Regions from separate parts of the Lysinibacillus sp. UBA5990 genome, predicted to be linked through region 1. Evidence: riboswitches for the same ligand, from Rfam matches in the RefSeq annotation. Region 1 holds a riboswitch; each other region holds the start of a gene.
What was found. Region 1 has a riboswitch for cobalamin ahead of B3D94_RS18395 (ABC transporter substrate-binding protein). Riboswitches for the same ligand answer to the same signal wherever they lie in the genome.

Region 1 (3,602 bases):
CGGCTCTCCAAAAGAGATGTTTAATGTAAAGCGCTTCATAAATATTTCAATCAGGACCTCTAACTGAATGACACCCATTATATGCACATGGATTTCCTGAAACTTTTCCTGCCATACGACACGCAATGATGGCTCTTCGGCCTCTAGTAAACGGAAAATCTTTAATACTTCTTTAATATGTTGCTCACCCTCATATTGAACTTTTGCCTGTAATGTAGGGACAAGCTCATAGGGCTGTGATAGCGTGTTACTGCCAATGTGATCGCCAATGTTTGCCTGGCTGAGTCCTTTAACAGCGAAGATTTCACCAGCCTCAACATGCTGAACAGTTTCAAATCGACTGCCGTTATAAAGACGAATTTCTGTTACTTTCTCTGTAAGGTCTCCAAACGTAAATTCATCTCGAACTTGTAATTTGCCTGTTAAAGCCTTGATGAATGTTAGACGCTGATGGCCGTCATGTCGTATTTTAAAAACCTCTCCTTGAAACGGTGCTTCCGGCTCGAAGTGAGTATCAGTTATGAGTGGAAGTTGAGCAATAAATTCTTGAATGCCTTCATCCTTCAATGCAGAACCTGTAAAGCAGGGGAAGGCGTATTCATTTTTAATCATCGATTGTAACTGATTGATGCACTGGCCATGCGCCAATGTTTCATTCAAAAAGGCATCCAGCAGCTCTTCATCACGCTCCGCCAGCCATTCCATGATTGTCCTTGAAACATAGTTTTCCTGAAGTGGTTCATCTACAAATAATACATGTTCAGAGAAATCTTTATGGAGCTGAGTCATCACAGCCCTTACATCTGCTCCGTCACGATCTATTTTATTAATAAAAAAGAATGTAGGGACATGATAGTTCCGTAAAAGCTGCCATACCGTTTCAGTATGACCTTGTATACCTTCTACTGCACTAATAATAATGATAGCATAATCCATGACACGGATGGCACGCTCCATCTCTGGGGAGAAATCGACATGTCCTGGTGTATCAATCAACGTATATGTATCGTCGCCAATAGTCATGCGTCCTTGCTCGGCAAATATCGTAATGCCCCGTTTGCGCTCAAGCTCATGATTATCTAAATAGGCGTCCTGATGATCGACACGCCCCCGCGCTTGTATACTATTTGTATGAAAAAGCATTTGCTCGGAAAAGGTTGTTTTTCCTGCATCAACATGAGCAAGAACCCCAATCGTCTTGTACATAATAAATCCTCGTTTCTATAAGTGGCTATCTTCTCATTGTATCAGAATACTAGCACAACTATTTCTTGTAAAATGATTCGTCTTTTTGTCGAAATAGTGCTAATATAATGATGATTATATTTTTTGCATTCTACTACAGATTGTGAAATAACTCATGAACTGCTAGTCTATCAATAGCATGAATAGAACATATTGGTGCAAATGGCCTTTGTCATTTGCTTAAAAGGGAAATCGGTGCAATTCCGATGCTGTCCCGCAACTGTAAATGGGGAGTCTATACAGCATGCCACTGTAGTTTTACTATGGGAAGGCGTATAGATGATGAACCTAAGCCAGGATACCTGCCAGTATATGTATGTTAACTAAGAACCACGAGGATGGGGATAGTGATAAAGGTACTAATACCGTTTTTTCACTATGCAACTCTCTTGGCGACAAGAGGGTTTTTTTATGCCCTTCCAATTATCCTGGTAGCAAAGAAGTCTCTGATTTCTTTCTATATTTATCACAACAAAGGAGAAAAGGACATGAAAAAATGGAGAAGTATATGGCTAGTCATGGTCATCGCCTTAATCGCTGTATTAGGAGCGTGTGGCGCAAAGGACAAGCCTGAATCAGCAACACAAACTGAAAAAGTTGAACCGTCTGAGGCGACAGCATCTGAAGTCATCATTGAAAATAATGAAACTACCCAAACCTATAAGGAAGCACCTAAAAAGGCCATTAGCCTAAATCAACATGTAACAGAAATTATGCTTGCATTAGGCTTAGAGGATTCCATGGTAGGGACAGCTTATTTAGATGATAAAATCTACGAGCCGCTTCAAGCAGCCTACGATAAAGTTCCAGTTCTTTCAGATCAATATCCAACGAAGGAGCAAGTCATTGATGCCGAAGCAGATTTCTTGTATGCAGGCTGGAAAAGTGGCTTTGGTGAAAAAGGGGTAGGAACACCAGAGGAGCTTGAGGAATTAGGAATTCATACGTATCTACATACGGCTTCCAATATGACAAAGCCAACATTAGAGGATATTTTCACTGATATTCGTCATATCGCGGAAATATTTCGCGTGGAAGATCGTGGCGAAGCATTAATTGAACAAATGACAAAAGGTGTCGAAGAAGTTCAAGCTCAATTACCAAAAGACAGCGAAAATTTACGTGTGCTTGTCTTTGATAGTGGTGATAAAGATGTGTTCACGGCTGGTCAAAACTTTATGAATGAGCTAGTAACAATTGCTGGCGGTCAAAATATCTTTGGAGATGTGGAGTCAGGATGGACAACGGTATCGAAGGAAGATGCAGTAGATCGCAATCCAGAGGTGGTTGTTGTCATTGATTATGGTGAAACAACTGCCGAACAAAAGATAAATTTCTTAAAGAATGATCCAGCGTTGAAGGAAATGGAAGCAGTCAAAAATGATCGCTTTGTCATCCTTCCACTTTCAGCGGCATCTGAAGGAGTACGTGCCGCAGAGGCCATTCAAATTTTAGCCAAGGGCTTCTACCCAGCAAACTTTTAAAAACATTCGAGCTAGCGCTTTGCTAGCTCCTTTTTCTTAAGGAGCGATAACAATGAATGCATTTCGTCAAAACATACCAGATAAAACGTTTGAAACCCTTAATCAGCAAGGTGGATATTCACGATTAGCAGTAAGCCCTGGCATTATTAATAAGCATTACACGCCAGCCCAATTTCAAAAAATAGCTGAAATTGTAGGGGAGAAGGGGGCCATTAAATATTCGGCTTCCTATAGCCTATTATTATCGATCCCCTCTAGCGAACTGACAGAAGCTACCCATGCCTTACAGGAGGCTGGGCTGTTTGTTGCTTCGTCAGGTCCTCATATAGCCATGAAGGCATGTGATTTTTGTGATGGCGAAAAAATGGAGGCAGTTCCTCAAACAGAACAGCTCTATCAGGCGTTGGACGTTATAACTGTGCCTGCAAGAGTTCGAGTCAATGTGAATGGCTGTGCATCGGCTTGTTATAATCCTACATATGACGATATAGGACTAGTCTATCAGCATGAGAGCTTTGATGTTTATTTAGGATCCATTCCAATGGGGGCAAAGGCACAGGCGGGTACTCTCTTTGCGAAGAGAGTAGGGATCGACCATATTGAAGATTTCTTGCTACAAATCATTCGTCTCTACCAGGACCAAGCTCGTGCCAATGAACCTTTTTATAAGTTTTATAGCAGAACAAAATCGAATGCTGATTGGGAACTAGTAAAAAAATTGATAGAGTAGCAGGAATAATACTTAGGGTGTCGAAATATTGTAGTAGAGCATAGAAAATGACAATATAAAGGAGTAAGAACATGACATCTAAACAAGGGATTCAACCAGAAGATCTTTATCACTTGAAATCAGTGGCAGATCCACAGCTCTCA
Region 2 (3,602 bases), on a different contig from region 1:
AGGGATTTGAATATATCGAGTTTGTGGAAACACAGGATTAGGATTATGTTGTACTTCATTTGTGTCACGATAATCAAAAATTGTTTTAATACCTAATGTTTCAAATAATTCTTTATCTGTCGCTGTCATTTTACCAAGTGCGGCAGAGCGATAAAATAAGCCATTTCTTATAACGCGCCCATCCTTCGTTTGATACCCCCCCATATCTCGGAAATTATAAACGGCCTCAAACTGAATATTTTTTTGTACTTGCTTCATTGAACTACACCTCCCTATATTAATTAGCGTTCTTACCTTTATTCTATCGAACAAACTACATGAATACCAATTTTCACACTAGGTAATAAAATAGAAAATGCTAGCTGTAATAAACAACTAACATTTTCTACGATTTTATTTATATAACTCTGGATACACAGCTTTAGCAACGAGCTCAACTGCTTCACCGATACGCGGACCTGGGCGATTTGAGATATCTGTGTCAAGGGACTGAACTGCCTTGTTTTGAATAGCTGTTACCGTATTCCACCCATCACGAGCAAGGATTTCTCCAATTGGATTTTCTGTATAATTGACTGTTGTTAAAATGACGTCTGGATTTCTCGCAATAACATCTTCCTCAGATACTTGCTTCCAGCCATCTAAATCTTCAAACACATTCTTTACATTTGCCGCATTTAATATTTCTTGTTGGAAAGTGCCAGAGCCTGCTGTATATATTTCAGGCTTTGGACTAATTTCTAAATAAATATTTTTTGGTGTTTTTACTTCTTTAACCTTTGTTTGCACATCAGCGATTTTTGCTTTAATTTCCTCATTTAATGCCTTTCCTTTATCCTTAACATCCATAACAGCTGCAATTTGTTCGATATCTCCATATACATCATCGAATGTACCCGCTGATTGAATAACAAACACTTTAATTCCTGCATCTTCGAGTGGCTTAAGTGCATCCTTCTCACCAATCGTATACGCAATAACAACATCTGGCTTTAACGCTAAAATTCGCTCACTGTTATAATTCACAGTATCAGAAACACGTTCGATTTTTTGGGCAGCTTCTGGATATGTATCATATTCAGTGGCACCTACAATTTTATCGCCAACCCCTAGTGCAAATAGAATTTCTGTGTTACTAGGCTGTAAAGACACAACTGTTTTTGGCACTTCCTTAAACTCTATTTCGACACCACGATCATCTGTTACTTTATAACTTGTTTGCTCAATCTTTTGTTCATCTTCGGATACATCTTTATTTTTTGTATCTTCCGCGGTACCACAACCTGCTAAAACGAGCACTAGCAATAATACCGATAGCCATTGTAAATTAAATAGTTTCTTCATTATTATTCACCTTTTTCTTTTTCATTGGATATGATTTACTCATAAACGGAATTTCAGCTATTTCAGCTTGTTGATTCGTATAGACAGCCATTACAAAACATACATTGGCTAATAAGCCTAAATAATCGAAGAGAATATTAGGTACCTCTCGTTCTTCCGAAACCGTGTGTAAAGTTCGATATGATTTTTTCGCCTCACTACGACAAAGATGTAAAGCAGCAGCCGCCTCTGTTCCTTGAGGTAAAACAAAATTTTGAATCTCTTCCTTCACATGACTTACATAAAAATCATAGCGCTCACTTAACCAAGATAGATCCTCATCTGTAACTGCTAGCTTTCCACGAACCGAGCCATTCACATGATAAGCCATAGGTAAAATCTGGATTAAATCATCTACAACAACCTGGACATTCTCTTTCTTTACTATAGCTAGCGCGACCCCTAAATGCGTTGTTAAACTATCTGTGCGAATCTCAAAATCGACAGTTGAAGCCTTCTCTCGCATAAAAGGATAACAAGAATAACGTGCATCTTTTTTCAACCTACTGTCCCCCTTTTTCATAATGAAAATCCTCACTTTTTTAGAACATAAAAAAACATCGCTCCTCACACAAAGGAACGACGAAAATACCATAATGATTGTCATAGAAACACGACACTGCCTATGTATTTGCCGTATATCCTCTTAGCTTCCGAAGAGTTGTTATACGTTCAAATAAAGGTCGGTCTCCTGGCTTGTACAACGCTCCTATATAAATAGATAAGAGCTATAAAGAACCTTCCCATTTCCTATGAAACAGTGGCACATCTTTATAATAGCTGTACTTACAGTTGCGGAAACAGCTTCGGCTTATACCGAATTCCCGATTATGCTAGCTAGCACCTTTATTCTGCAAGAATAATTCACTTGTAAAGCAGTTTATCATAGATTGATAGGAAAAAATAGTTGCGTACAAAAATGATAGCCGTTTTAGAAGTATTTTCATTTCTATAAAATTACTCTACTACAATACTTTTTCAATTGCTTGCTCAATATCAAGCTGTGAGTCTGTAGGCTCAAAGCGAGCTATGGTTTTTCCACTTGCATCTACTAGGAATTTAGTAAAATTCCAGCGAATATTACGACCATCTAAAAAGCTTGGAGCAAGTTGAATGATTGCCTCAGCAAGCATTTTCTCCTGCATGCTTGCTTTTCCGAATTCACGAAAATCAACTTCATGTTTTAAATAATTAAATAAAGGGTGTGTCGTCTCCCCATTTACTTGGACTAGCTCAAAAATGGGAAACGTAACTCCATAGTTTACCTTACAAAGATGCGCAGTTTCCTCTCCATCTTCAGGATTTTGATGGCCAAACTGATCACAAGGAAATCCTAAAACGACAAAATTATTTTTTCCATATTTATCGTACATTTTTTGTAAGTCTTCAAACTGATATGTAAATCGGCATTGATTGGCCGTGTTAACAATTAGCATCGTTTTTCCTCGAAAAGTTTCCATTGATAAAATTTCACCATTCGGCTTCCGTACTAAATAATTATAAATACTCATTCCCTAACCCCTTTTGTTTTTTCATATATTATAGTTGACTAATCTCCTAATAACCAAAGAGTTTGCACAAAAAACACCATCTCGTTACTAGGAACGGATGGCTGACTTATATTTCTTTTTATATTTAACATTTTGCTCTTCATTAATTAAGCGATGGGCTATGTTTAATAATTTAGGATCACTCGTTTGATCATATAATTTTTTTAAAGATACAATAATATCATAGCGAATGAGAGTAGGATGCTTTTCATCTAAACAAGTTTGAAATCTCTTGGCTAAATAAGATACGACTAAATCGCTTTGTACTTGGCCTGCTAAACCAATTTTCCAAATAGCCTGTAATGTATGCCTTGCCGTGACGGGCTTTTCATCATAAGTCACAGCCCAAATCTTTAAAAAATCTTCTAATACTCTTTCTTCGGGATCACTTTTTGCAGCTAAAGCACATAAAATTTGTGCGGCAAGTGCACGTGCATGTCCATTTTTATATGTAAGTGCTTGTACAAGCTGTTCCCACACTGCATATGTCCAATCTACGGGCTCCTGCATAATTTTCATCAGTTCCTCGTAAGATTCATATTGAATATCTCGATCACGCTCTGTTAGATTACTAAAAAGTTGCAAAATCTCTTTTTCCATAATTTATCCCTACCTTTATTGTTTCAGAACGTCATAAAACTTGATTTATGTTACACTTAACTTAATTTT
Region 3 (3,602 bases), on a different contig from region 1:
GGTTTACGCTTTTATAGTCAACATAAAACCGTACGAAATTTATTATTATACGTCGGAGGCTTTGGTTTATCTTTTGCACTTTTATATGCTTCCTTCGACTATTTACAACTAAGCATCGCCTATGTTGTTTGGGTTGGTATTGGAACTGTAGGTGCCGTGCTTGTCAATATTATATTCTTCGGGGAATCTAAAAACCTCGCACGAATCATCAGTATTATTGCGATTATCATTGGAGTTGCAGGTTTAAAAGCAGTATCTTAATAGTAGATGACAAAGGGCGCCCTCTTAAATGAAGTGGCGCCCTTTTTTATTAGATGAAGTTGAATGATCGAGGCAAACTAAATAGGGTGGACCCCTCTTGCGAATTGTTCAGGGACATATGTAAGATACGGTTTACCTGTCAGTGAATGTGTTTGAATATCTGCAAATACTCCAAATACTTCTCGCAGCAATGATGGTGTAAGTACTTCTTCTGGTGTACCATGGCAAACAATGCGTCCGCGCTGTAAAACATAAATTTGGTCACAGTACATGGCGGCGATATTCAAGTCGTGTAGAGCGGCTACTACTGTTAGATGTAAAGTTTGAATTAAGTCCATCAGCTGAAGTTGATGTTGAATATCTAAATGATTTGTTGGTTCATCTAATATAAGTACCTGTGCTTGCTGAGCGAGTGCTCTTGCCACCATGACACGCTTCTTTTCCCCACCAGAAAGTGAGCTAAAGCTTCGTTTCGCTAGATGCAGTATACCTGTTTGCTTCAATGCATCTTTAACAATTTGAAAATCTTGTTCCTGATCAAACTCTAATAGCTTTTTATGTGGAGTCCTTCCCATACTGACTAAATCGTTAACAGTAAAATCAAATAATACAGGTGTTTCTTGACTAACAACGGCTAAATTTTTAGCAATAGCTTTACTAGACTGCTTTAAAATATCTTGTTCATTTAACAAAACTGTCCCACTTTCAGGTTTTAAAAGTCGATACATATTTTTAAGCAAAGTCGACTTCCCACTACCATTAGGGCCGATTAACCCGACAAATTGCTTTTCCCTTATTTTTACACTCACCTCATGAAGTATGCGTTGATCGTAAATGGAGAATGATACTTGTTTTGCTTCTAATGTCATGGAAGTTAATCTCCTTCACCGAAAGAATAATTGTTACGACGGAGTAACCAAATGAAAAACGGTCCCCCACAGAAAGCTGTAATAATACCGATTGGCATTTCCTGTGGAGCAATAATAATTCGAGCTAATGCATCTGCCCAAACTAAGAAGATCCCTCCTAATAAAGCACTGACCGGTATTACATATTTATAGTTAGAGCCGACAATTAACCGTACTATATGCGGAATGATTAATCCCACAAATCCGATAGAACCGCTAACTGCTACAAGTACCCCCGTTAAAAGTGAGACAAGTAAAATGAGCTGTATGCGAAATTGTTGAAGATTGACTCCTAATGTTACAGCAGCCTCTTCCCCAAGTAATAGCAAATTTAAATTTCGATAGAATAGCCATAAAAGCCCGAACACAATGAAAAATATGGAGGCCGGAATAATAATATTATTCCATTTTGCTCCCGCTAAGCTGCCTAGCATCCAAAACATAACCGCCTTTAAAGCCCCCTCTTGCTTTGACATCATTAATATAAAATTAGAAATGGCTGTTAATATAAAGGAAACTGCCATCCCTGCCAATAACAAGCGGAAAATCGAGACCCTGCCACCTACGCGCGATAAGAAAAATACTAACCCAATCGCGAGCAAAGACCCTATAAAGGCTGACACAGAGAGTGCGTAAATACCTAAAAATGAAAAAGCACCTAAAATAATTACAGAAGTTGCTCCAACGGCTGCTCCCGAAGAAATTCCTAAAATATATGGGTCTGCAATGGAATTTCTTACAAGTGCCTGAATCGCTGCCCCTGCAATGGCTAAACCCGCTCCTACAATAGCCGCAAGGATGACACGGGGTACTCTTATTTGCCAAATAATAATTTCCTGTGAGCGACTCCAATCTTGCTCTATCGTGTGTTGTATAAAGGGTAATTTCGACAGAATTACTTTCCATACATACAATGGCGTCACAGAAACAGATCCAACCATTACAGCAAATGTCATAGATACAATTAATACTAAAAGAAGCACTAAAGAAAATAACATAAATTTTTTATTCATTCATTAAACTCCTACTAAGATGATGAATGAAGCAATTAAATATACTTTCGCATAATGTAGGTCAGATGATCTTACTTCAGTTGGCACTCAATAAAAAAAGGGCATTTCATGCAAAAATACGCACAAAAATACCCTCGAATAAACAAAGTCAGAAAATCCAGCTATTGTCCGTAATTGCTTGCATCCTCGTGGGCATTACAGGTATTACTTATTGGCAGGTCTCCTGGCTTCGTTTCATCATCCTATAAATAGCCTTCCCATTTTTAACAGTGGCAAATAAACATAATAGGACTCCTCGTTACAGTTGCGGGACAGCGTCGGACTTCCACCGACTTCCCTTTTAAGCGACATTGTTTAAAATGTCACACCAATAGTATGTAAAGTTATAAAATTATGACGATTCTATCATACATTTTTATAGATAGTTAGTCTACAAGGAATTCCCAGCATACTTTAGTTAACCTAAAACAAAAATAAAGTTGACACAAATAATTTAGTTTTTTACACTAACGATAAGTACTTCGAAATTAGAGGTGAAATCATGTCAACAGTAACTGAACAAAGTCATCAAAAATTAAAGACTGTAGATATTGCATATATTGGATTATTTTCTACCCTCATGATGATCGGTGCCAATATAACTTCCTTTGTGCCCTTTATGATAGTGGGAGGAGTGCCGATTACTCTACAAACCTTTTTTGCCATTTTAGCAGGACTTATTTTAGGTAGTAGGAAGGGGGCGCTTGCCTGCACAGTCTATATGTGTATTGGTTTAGCAGGAGCACCTGTCTTTGCTCGCTTTGGTGGAGGGTTCAGTCATCTATTAAGTCCCACATTTGGATTCATTATCACCTTTATTTTAGCAGCATTTGTTGCTGGATTAATGGTAGAGCGAAGTGGTACGAAGAAAAGCTATATTCTAGCCGCATTCATTGCAACTGCTATCAATTATTTAGTAGGTACAAACTGGATGTTTATTGCGTACAAACTATGGGCCAGTGCGCCAGAGGATTTTTCCTATAGATTAGCTTGGCTTTGGATGATCCCCCCACTTCCAAAAGATATTATTTTAGCTATTTTCGCTGGTATTTTAGCATACCGATTACAAAAAACATTGAATATCATGCCCATTCAATAACGCTTCCATCAACTTCTTTAGTCAATAGACTAAAGAAGTTTTTTGTAAAAGTTAATGTCCATCATTTCTGCATATTTGTTTGTTACAGTAAGGGCAAATAGAAAGGAGGATCTCATATGACATTCAAACGAAGATGGTCAAGTGGACTATTATCAGCAGTTGCTTTACTTACTTTATCAGCTTGTTCTGAAGATAAAACAGAGCCTTCATCAACTTCAGAAAATACTCCTGAGACTGAGCAACAAACAGAAATGGATCACTCCACAATGAACCATTCTAGCT
Region 4 (3,602 bases), 300 kb from region 1:
CGCCTTCACTCGGCACACGTGGGCTATGAATATCGTAAACACCTAATCCGATTCCTTTTGTATAAGGATTTACTTGAAGAGAAGAAATTAGCTCTCCATGGCTACGTGATGTTTCAATGGAAATCACATCTGCATCTAGCGCGCTAATAGGTTCGATGAAATCGTTAAATTCGCAGTAACACATATGTGTATGAATTTGTGTTTCATCTTTAACACTCGATGTAGCAAGCTTGAAGGCATTGACCGCCCAGTCTAAGTAAGCCCCCCATTCTTCTTTACGAAGAGGTAAGCCTTCACGGAGTGCTGGTTCATCCACTTGAATAATGGAGATGCCAGCCGTTTCTAGTGCTTCCACTTCCGTGCGAAGTGCTAATGCAATTTGATAAGCCACATCTTTTCGAGAAATATCATTGCGTACAAAGGACCAATTTAAAATGGTCACTGGCCCCGTCAGCATCCCTTTGACAAAGCGCTTCGTTAAGCTTTGGGCATATGCAGACTCTTTCACAGTAATGGATGAAGACCATGCAACATCTCCATAAATAATTGGAGGCTTCACACAGCGAGAGCCATACGAAACAACCCATGCTTTTCCAGTAAAGGCAAAGCCCGTCAATTTCTCACCGAAATATTCGACCATGTCTGTCCGTTCAAATTCTCCATGAACTAGTACATCTATATCAAGATCCTCCTGTAAGTGAATCCAGCGCTTTGTTTCCAGTTCAATAAATGCTTCATAGTCTTCATTCGACAATTGTTTCTTTCGCCAAGCATTACGATTTCTCTTCACCTCATCAGATTGAGGGAAGCTGCCGATTGTCGTTGTTGGGAATAGTGGCAGTCCTAATGCCAGCTGCTGTATTTTTTGACGTTGATTAAAATCACTATGTCGCTCAAAATCCTTCGTTGATACGGATTGAGCGGCTTGCTGGATCATTTTATTTTGACGAATCGAATGATTTTTTAGGGCTTCAATGGCCTTCATACTTGCTGAAAAATTATGACGTATCGTTCCGTCTTGATTTTTTCTATATTTAGTGAGCTCAATAATTTCTTCGATTTTTTCATCAGCAAACGCCAGTGCTTGTTTGAGAACAGGGTCCAGCTTTTTTTCAAGTGAAGTTGATATTGGTACATGTTGAAGGTTACTTGAAGGTTGAATCCACAATTCCTTAGCATCACAGAGCTTTTCAATAGCTTGAATCGTGGCGTTAGCCTCGGCTAAATTTGAACGCCATATATCACGACCATTAACAATACCTATAGCTAAAACTTTATCTGGAGGGAAACCAAATTGTCGAAGTGACTCCATATTCCCTTTATAGCCATGTACGAAATCTAAACCAAACCCTTGGACTGGCAATGAAATCAATGTTTCATAGGAGCATAATGCTTCAAAATATGTTTGTAGCATTAGTTTTGCTGCTGGAACGGTTGTCGTTAATTGAGCATAGATTTCTTGTACTAGCTTCCGTTCTGCAGAGTCAAGTGTCGTCACTAAAGAAGGCTCTTCTAATTGAATCCACTCGGCACCTGCATCTACTAATTCTTGAATAATCTGAGCATAGAGAGGTAATAAGGCTAATAAATATTCAACCTGTGTTAATTTACTGTAGCCCTTAGTTAGCTTATAAAATGTATAGGGCCCAATAAGTGTCGGCTTCGCAATAATTCCGAACGCTTCTTTTGCCTCTAAAAAGTCGGCCAATACCTTATTTTCTGTTAGTTGCAACGGTTGCCCTTCATATTCAGGAACAATGTAGTGATAGTTGGTATTGAACCATTTGGTCATTTCACTAGCTACTGCTGAATGATTTCCTCTCGCTACACTGTAGTAGGTATGTAAATCCACCCTTCCACCTTGCCAGTTAAAGCGCTTGGGTACTAAGCCAAACATTAAGGCTGTATCCAACATTCTATCGTATAGTGTGAAATCTCCCACTGTCACCATATCGATGCCAAGTTGTAGCTGCTTTTCAATCCGCGATAACCGAATACTTTTTAGGGTTGCCTGAAAATCCTCTTCCGTTCGTTCTTGACGCCAAAATGCTTCTAACGCCTTCTTCCATTCGCGATCATCTCCGATATATGGATAGCCAATGAGTGTACTAGAATAAGTCATATTTAATCTCCCTTTCATCAATAAGGTTATGGTTACTTGCTCTTACAAATTTGTGTCATCCCTTGCTAGATTGAGTGGCTCTATATGAAAACCAGTGGACTTTGCTTTCGAATACAGAATAACAGCATGAAAAAAAGCCATTCTCCTTCTCGGAAAATGGCTGCATGGTAAAATTATTAATACAAAAACAATACGAAAAAATAGAACTTTCGTTTAAAATCATTTGTTATCGCACAGTGCCTGTTTAGTCACTATTCACCACCTATTTCCACGTAGGTATTTGGTGTGTACTAGAAATTGGCAGGTCTCCTGGCTTCTCATCAACACGCCTCACAGCCTTCCCGGTTTCCCAGTGGCATTTGTGATTTGCTCCGAATTACAGTTGCGGGACAGCGTCGGATTTGCACCGACTTCCCTTTTAAGCCAGACTTTCATCTGGCACCATTTCTTACACTATATTCAGTTATGCCCCTACTATACCATATATTTCAGAATAGTAGAAATTGTTTTTACATAAAAATTTATCTATTTACTCTGTTTTTAATTGTAAATCATCTGGCCCTTAGTGATAATGCCTTATATTAATTGAACTAAGTCCAAGTTAATTGTACAAGCAATCTATCTATAATCTTTAATTCCATCTTCAAAAGCCTGTCTATCACCATTCTCAATCCCGTGCAATGCTTCTTGTAAAGCAAATGTACTTTTATAAAATTTAACTCGTTCAGATATTTCATTACCGTTAGGATATAGGTTGATACACATATCAAAAAAATCCTCACCATAGCTAGAAAGTATTCCAGCAAAGTCATACGCTGGATCTCCTAAACCCGAACCACCAAAGTCTATTATCCCTGAAATCATACTTGTTTTTGGATTCCACAAAATGTTAGATGCTCCGAAATCTCCGTGTATAAGTGATAGATCTAAATTTGAGAATGCCTTCCCTTTTAAGAACGTTTCAAAAGATTGTGAGATTTCCTGTTGAGCGTCTCTTCTAATAAAAGGAAATAATTTATTTTGAATCTTATTATACAAGTTATACATCTCTTCACGAGGGTTACGAACCTTTAATTTCAAATCTCGGCTTGCTTTTTCTCCAGAAATAGAATGAAGTTCTACAAGAAAAGAAACAAGTTGTTTTGCCAACCCGTTAACCAATTCAACACTCTTAACACCTGTTAAACTTTCCTTCCACATAGGAACACCATCTATTAGGTGATAACCAGTGAAGACCTTACCTGGTTCTAGCTCTTCAAAAGATTGATAAATTGGATTCGGAATAGGAATTGAAATGATACCTTTAATATATTTTAAAATTTCCGTCTCTCTTTTTAATTGAATGATTCCATTTTTATATTTTGGAAATCTAAAAACCAAAAATTTGTTTACAATGAATACATCATTATTCTGTCCAATTTCATTAGGATAGATGTCTTCAATGCAAAGGTCGGAATAAAGCGATTGAATGTTTTCAATA

Region 2: it holds a riboswitch for cobalamin, as region 1 does, so the genes downstream of both, B3D94_RS02295 (hypothetical protein) here and B3D94_RS18395 (ABC transporter substrate-binding protein) in region 1, are expected to answer to the same signal.
Region 3: it holds a riboswitch for cobalamin, as region 1 does, so the genes downstream of both, B3D94_RS12225 (FecCD family ABC transporter permease) here and B3D94_RS18395 (ABC transporter substrate-binding protein) in region 1, are expected to answer to the same signal.
Region 4: it holds a riboswitch for cobalamin, as region 1 does, so the genes downstream of both, metE (5-methyltetrahydropteroyltriglutamate--homocysteine S-methyltransferase) here and B3D94_RS18395 (ABC transporter substrate-binding protein) in region 1, are expected to answer to the same signal.

The regions. Positions count from the first base shown of each region.
Region 1 is NZ_DJAY01000015.1:1,162,184-1,165,785, forward strand. It holds gene B3D94_RS18390 (elongation factor G) at 1-1,206, opposite strand, end outside; cobalamin riboswitch at 1,383-1,569, shown strand; gene B3D94_RS18395 (ABC transporter substrate-binding protein) at 1,734-2,729, shown strand; gene B3D94_RS18400 (precorrin-3B methylase) at 2,782-3,459, shown strand; gene B3D94_RS18405 (S9 family peptidase) at 3,531-3,602, shown strand, end outside.
Region 2 is NZ_DJAY01000003.1:162,690-166,291, reverse strand. It holds gene B3D94_RS02305 (tyrosine-protein phosphatase) at 1-258, opposite strand, end outside; gene B3D94_RS02300 (ABC transporter substrate-binding protein) at 394-1,344, opposite strand; gene B3D94_RS02295 (hypothetical protein) at 1,328-1,885, opposite strand; cobalamin riboswitch at 2,048-2,246, opposite strand; gene B3D94_RS02290 (glutathione peroxidase) at 2,349-2,894, opposite strand; gene B3D94_RS02285 (hypothetical protein) at 2,982-3,533, opposite strand.
Region 3 is NZ_DJAY01000014.1:45,318-48,919, forward strand. It holds gene B3D94_RS12215 (DMT family transporter) at 1-261, shown strand, start outside; gene B3D94_RS12220 (ABC transporter ATP-binding protein) at 339-1,130, opposite strand; gene B3D94_RS12225 (FecCD family ABC transporter permease) at 1,136-2,182, opposite strand; cobalamin riboswitch at 2,379-2,569, opposite strand; gene B3D94_RS12230 (biotin transporter BioY) at 2,724-3,320, shown strand; gene B3D94_RS12235 (YdhK family protein) at 3,437-3,602, shown strand, end outside.
Region 4 is NZ_DJAY01000015.1:1,465,984-1,469,585, forward strand. It holds gene metE (5-methyltetrahydropteroyltriglutamate--homocysteine S-methyltransferase) at 1-2,122, opposite strand, end outside; cobalamin riboswitch at 2,405-2,583, opposite strand; gene B3D94_RS19885 (aminoglycoside phosphotransferase family protein) at 2,741-3,602, opposite strand, start outside.